DNA from 2 places in the Streptomyces sp. ME19-01-6 genome. Region 2 is predicted to be linked to the other one. Evidence: riboswitches for the same ligand, from Rfam matches in the RefSeq annotation. Region 2 holds a riboswitch; the other holds the start of a gene.

Region 1 (3,000 bases), 180 kb from region 2:
GAGCAGTGGCGGGACCTGCCCGGCCTGACGGCCGGGCAGGGGCCCGCAGACGACTCCCGTCCGGACAACCCCAGACGGAGCAGCCCCGGGCGGAGCAGCCCCGGACCGGACAGCCCCGGGCGGTCCGGCCCCCAGCCGGACGGCGTCAGGCGGTCGGCAGACCGGGGGCGGGATAGGCCGCCATCAGCTCGGCGACCTCAGCCCTGATCTTGGCGAGCGTCTCCTCGTCGCCGGTCCCGGCGGCGCCCACGCCCCGGTCGATCCACTCGGCCACGGTGGCCATGTGCTCGGTGCGCAGGCCGCGCGAGGTCAGGGAGGGGGTGCCGATCCGGATGCCGGAGGGGTCGAAGGGCTTACGCGGGTCGAAGGGCACGGTGTTGTAGTTCACCACGATCCCGGCCTGGTCGAGGGCCTTGGCCGCGACCTTGCCCGGCACGTCCTTGGGCGTGAGATCCATCAGGATCAGGTGGTTGTCGGTGCCGCCGGAGACCAGGTCGAAGCCCCGGGCGAGCAGGGCTTCGGCAAGGGCCCGCGCGTTGGCGACGACGGCATGGGCGTAATCGCGGAAGGAAGGCTGGGCGGCCTCGTGCAGGGCCACGGCGATGCCCGCGGTGGTCTGGTTGTGCGGGCCGCCCTGCAACCCGGGGAAGACGGCCTTGTCGATCGCCTTGGCGTGGACCTCGCGCGACATCAGCATCGCGCCGCGCGGGCCGCGCAGCGTCTTGTGGGTGGTGGTGGAGACGACATCGGCATGCGGCACCGGGGAGGGGTGGGCGCCGCCCGCGATCAGCCCGGCGATATGCGCGATGTCGGCGACCAGCACCGCGTCCACCTCCCGGGCGATCTCCGCGAAGGCGGCGAAGTCGATGGTGCGGGGCACGGCCGTACCACCGCAGAAGATCACCTTGGGGCGCTCCTTGCGGGCCAGATCGCGCACCTCGTCGAAGTCGATCAGGCCGGTGTCCTGGCGCACCCCGTACTGGACACCGCGGAACCACCTGCCGGTGGCGGAGACGCCCCAGCCGTGGGTGAGGTGGCCGCCCATGGGCAGCGCCATGCCCATCACGGTGTCGCCGGGCTCGGTGAAGGCCAGGTAGACAGCGAGGTTGGCGGGCGAGCCGGAGTAGGGCTGCACGTTGGCGTGCTCGACGCCGAACACGGCCTTCGCGCGGTCCGCCGCCAGGGTCTCGACCTGGTCGATGACCTGCTGGCCCTCGTAGTAGCGGCGGCCCGGGTAGCCCTCGCTGTACTTGTTCTGGAGCACCGTGCCGGAGGCCTCCAGGACAGCGCTGGAGACATAGTTCTCGCTGGGGATAAGGCGCAGGGTCTCCGCCTGCAACCGCTCCTCCGCACCCACCAGCGCGGCAAGCTCCGGGTCGGCCGCCGCCAGGGCGGGATGGGAGAGGGAGGCGGAATGGGAGAGGGGCTGGCTCATGGTGTCCTCCGGGCGATCGGTCGGTTGGTCCGGTCGTGGTCCCGGGGTGCCCAGGCGGGCGGCACCTCGTGATGGCTTCAGCCGCACACCGCTTCCTCGTGGTCGCTTCCACGTTCGCCAGTCACGGCGTGCACTCCCACACTCTAATCGCGGCGCGGTTTCGGCCCGGCCAGGCGCTGGGGACGACGACGTGCTGCGGGCAGCCATTCGTTCATTTGGCCTGCTCTACGCTGCCTGAATGATTCGCACTGTGGTCTTCGACGTTGGCGAGACCTTGATCCGAGACGACCGTGGGTGGAGGGCATGGGCTGACTGGCTGGGCACCCCCCAGCACACCCTCTCCGCCCTCGTCGGCGCGGTGGTCGCTCAAGGGCATGACAACGCCGAAGCCCTGCGGCTCATCCGGCCCGACATCGACATCGCGGCCGAGCGAGCCGCGATGGAGGCCGCTGGAGCCGGCGAGGACCTCGACGAGTCCGACCTCTATCCAGATGTGCGTCCAGCGCTTGCCGCCCTCCGCGAGGCGGGCATCCGCGTCGTCATCGCAGGCAACCAGACGGCGCGCGCCGGTGTCCTGCTGCGGGACCTCAAGCTGCCCATTGATGAGATCGCCACCTCGGGAGAGTGGGGGGTCGCCAAACCCGACCCGCGCTTCTTCGCCCGCGTCCTGGACCTTGCGGGAACCGCACCCAACGAAACCGTGTACGTGGGCGATCACCCCGCGAACGACACGCAGCCGGCGAAAGCCGCGGGCCTGCGCGCCGCGCATCTGCGCCGTGGTCCATGGGGCCATCTGTGGTCCGGCACAGTTGAGGCGGCCGCCGCGGACTGGCAGATCGACTCGCTGCACGACCTCGTACGACTCGCCGCCACATGAGGCAAGCGGCCCCGTAGACATGGGGCCGCTCGCTACCGTTCGGAGTGGACGCACCGAACGGAGCACCAGTATGCCGACTGAGAACGCCCGCGCATTCGGCAAACGCGTGGCCTACCACCGCCGCATCGCACGTATGACACAGCAGGAGTTGGCCGACGCGGCCGGGGTCCATGTCGGCACCCTACGGAAGATCGAGCGAGGAACGCGGGGCGCCAGCGACGGTGTCGTGGAGGCATTAGCGGCTGCGATCGGTGTCGACACCTCCCACTTGCTGGGGAGCCGGGACCGGGCGGACGCGCGCGTTCATGCCGCCATGCCGTCTCTGTCAGCCGTCATCGCCGCGTATGACGCGCCAGACGACGGTCCAGTCCGGCCACTGGCCGAGCTGCACACTGCGGTAGACGAGGCAGTGACGTGGCGCCTGGCTGCTCAATACGTGCGGATCGCTCGCCATCTGCCGTCCCTCATCGGCTAGCTGACCCGCGCCTTCCGTCTCGCCCCGGCCAAAGAGCGCGCCGAGACCGCGAGCCTGCTGGTTTCCGCGCTGCGAACCGCCGACGCCGTGGCGTACAAGTACGGCGCCCGGGACCTGTCTGCGCGCTTGGTGGACCTGATGCGGTGGGCGGCTCCACACGCCTCAGACCCTCTGTTGGACGCGACCGTCGCCTACGTCCGCACCGAGACCTTC
Region 2 (3,000 bases):
GGCCAGCCCGGCGCGATCTTCCACGACCGGGACGGCAAGATCCTGCACACCCTGGTCCTCGATGTGCTCGACGGGCAGGTTCAGACCATCCGCACGGTGATCAATCCCGACAAGCTCGGCCACCTCGGGCCGGTCGCCGACGCCTGGGCCATCGACCGGGAGGTGAAGCGGGCCCGCCGGCAGAGGAACTGACCTCGACTGTGGGCCGGCTCCGCGCCGACCTGGACCCCGGGTTCGAGGCCGGGCTCACCATGATCATGCGCGGACTGCGCACGCCGCCGTAGCGGCTCCCCCGGACCGGGCGCTACCGCCACCGCGATCCCGAGGAGGCGGCGCCGGCGCCTCGTTCGGCGCGCCGGGCGCCGTCAGTGGTGGAACAGTCTCAGGCCGGTGCGCGTGAGGGCGATCCGGTGCTCGCGGCAGGCAGTCTCGACCTCATCCGACCTGATGGATCCGCCCGGCTCTGCGATGTACCGCACGCCGTGGCGGCGGGCGTGGTCGACATTGTCGCGGAACGGCAAGGCGCCGTCGGAGGCGAAGGCGACACCGTCCAGCGATTCGATCCATCGAGTGCGCTCATCGGAGGTCAGCTCCTCGGCCGGTTCGGCAAGGGCCCGCGCCAGGCGCTCGCTCTCGTCCCCGGTGAGGTCGCCCTCGATGAAGCGGATCTGCCAGTTGATCCGGTCCTGGCGCCGGATGCCGGGCCGGAAGGCGAGGGCGCGAACCACCGGGTGGCGTCGCAGCCACCAGGTGTCGACCTTGGCACCGGCCAGCCGGGTGCAGTCCACCCGGGACTGCTGGCCGGCGCCGATACCCAGCGTCATCCCGTCGCGCAGGTAGCACACGGAATTGGACTGGGTGAAGCGCAGGACCGTCAGCCCCAACAGCAGATCCGCCACGGCCCCCTCCGGCAGCGCACCCCCACCTGTGGTGCGCTCCAGCAGGGCAGCGGAGAGCCGCACGTCGTCGTGGTCCTGGGCCAGGCGCAGGCCGAAAACCTCCCGCTCCTCGCAGGCCGGGGCGACGAACGCCTCGTCGGCCTCCATGACCAGGAAGCGGCCGCCCTTCTTCCTGCTGAGCCGCTCGATCGTGCCCGGGGCGTAGCCAGGGGCGATGATGCCGTCACAGACCACGCCGGTCAGCAGCTCGGAGAGCTCGGCGTCGACCGGGTGCGAGACGGCGGCGAAGTCACCGTAGGAGGATTTCGGGTCGGCATCCCGAGCGCGCAGATAGGCGCTCGTCACAGCGCCGGGACTGTCGCCGGCGATGCCGTAGAGCTCTGCGGTGACCTCGTCGACGGGCCCGGACATGGCCGCCCCGGCGGGTGAGACGTGCTTGAAGGACGCGGCTGCGGGCCGGCCGACAGCCTGGCTCGCCTGGTGAACCAACTGCCACCCGTTGAGCGCGTCGAGCATGTTGATGAAGGACGGTTGTCCGTGCAGAACCCGCACCGGCCACCTGCCGGGCGTCACGGGTGCGGCGTGCGCCGCCGCCTGGTGCGGGTTGGTTCCATAGCGCAGTTCCACGTCCTGGCCTCCTCAGCGGGCATCGCTGACGGAGGCGCCCAGGCGGTCGACGCTCACCCATCCGGGCAGGGCCGCTCCCCGGTGGTCGTCCACCCTCGCCAGTCGCGGCCAGGCCCCACCCTATCCGCGGGCGAGGGCAGGTGACCGGTCGCCCTCCGGCCGCCCACGGCGGCCCGCCTCGGCCAGGAGTCAGCCCAGCCAACCGTTATCGGTTAACCGTTGACACGATCTCAGGGGGTGACGAAAACTCATGGCGTCCTCAGGGCCGCTGCCGCAGCGCCCCGACCCGCCCCTCCCTGGAGCCGTCTGCCATGTCCGACCACCACCTCGTGACCCTGTATCACCTCAATGACCTGGGCTCCGATGAGCTGCGGCGGCTGCTGCCCGGCCACCCGGACCTGCGCATCACCGAGATCGGCCCTGACGAGGACCCGCACGACCACCAAGAGGCCCTGGCCGACGCGACCGTCGTCCTCGCCCCGCTGGAGAAGGAGCGCCGCATCACCGCGGAGCTGCTGGCGGGGATGGAGCGGTGCCGCCTCGTGCAGTCCGTGGCCGTCGGCTTCGACGGGGTCGACCACCGCGCCGCCGCCGAGCTGGGCATCCCGGTCGCCAACCTCCCCGGGTTCAACACCGACGCCGTCGCCGACTGGACGGTCGGCGCGCTGCTGTATCTGGTGCGGCACCACGCGGCCGGCCACACCAAGATCGCCGAGGGCGGCTGGGGGCCCGAGGGGCTGCGCGGGCGCGATCTGGCCGCGCTGACCGTGGGCATCGCCGGGTTCGGCAACATCGGCCGGGCCGTGGCGCGCCGCCTCGACGCGTTCGGCAGCCGTGTGCTGGTCCATGACCCCAGGCCGTCCGAGCCGGAGCGGGAGTACGTGAGCCTGGACGAACTCGCGTCCCGCTCCGATGTGCTGACCCTGCACATGCCGCTGAGCGACGCCACCCGCGGCCTCGTCGGCGACGCCCTGCTGGCCCGTATGGATCAGGGCTCGTATGTGGTCAACGCCGGGCGCGGCGGGGTCCTCGACGAGGACGCGCTGGTACGGGCGCTGAACAGCGGGCGGTTGGCGGGGGCCGCGCTCGATGTGTTCACAGAGGAGCCGCTGCCCGCCGGCTCCCCGCTGCGCGGCCGGTCCGACGTACTGCTCAACCCGCACACCGCGGGCGTCACCCACGAGGCGTACCACGCGATCAGGGCGCGGCTGATCGAGAGCCTGGACCGGGTGCTGTCGGGCGAGGCCCCCCGCAACGTCGTCAACGGCGTCATCGTCAACCGCGCCCAGCCCATCCCGGCGGCGCGGAAGGGGTGACGGTGTGCCGTGGCACCCGGGCCCGGCGGCTCCGGCGCCGGGCCCGGTCCCCGCCCGGTCGGGGGCTGCCCCCGGGCTGCTGCATAGTTTGGATGCGTTGGATCAATATTCGAGGCGACGGTGAGGGTGGCGACATGCCCGGCGAGCAACCGCAGTTG

Evidence for each region. Region 2 has a riboswitch for ZMP and ZTP ahead of PV419_RS16930 (phosphoribosylaminoimidazolecarboxamide formyltransferase). Riboswitches for the same ligand answer to the same signal wherever they lie in the genome.
Region 1: linked by a shared signal. The riboswitch ahead of glyA (serine hydroxymethyltransferase) and the one ahead of PV419_RS16930 (phosphoribosylaminoimidazolecarboxamide formyltransferase) in region 2 are both predicted to bind ZMP and ZTP.

Annotation. Positions count from the first base shown of each region.
Region 1 is NZ_JARAXF010000006.1:401,319-404,318, reverse strand. It holds gene glyA (serine hydroxymethyltransferase) at 146-1,435, opposite strand; ZMP/ZTP riboswitch at 1,477-1,570, opposite strand; gene PV419_RS17695 (HAD family hydrolase) at 1,674-2,312, shown strand; partial or broken gene PV419_RS17690 (helix-turn-helix domain-containing protein) at 2,383-3,000, shown strand, end outside.
Region 2 is NZ_JARAXF010000006.1:221,206-224,205, reverse strand. It holds gene PV419_RS16935 (RNA polymerase sigma-70 factor) at 1-192, shown strand, start outside; gene PV419_RS16930 (phosphoribosylaminoimidazolecarboxamide formyltransferase) at 366-1,526, opposite strand; ZMP/ZTP riboswitch at 1,556-1,642, opposite strand; gene PV419_RS16925 (2-hydroxyacid dehydrogenase) at 1,838-2,842, shown strand; gene PV419_RS16920 (SMP-30/gluconolactonase/LRE family protein) at 2,977-3,000, shown strand, end outside.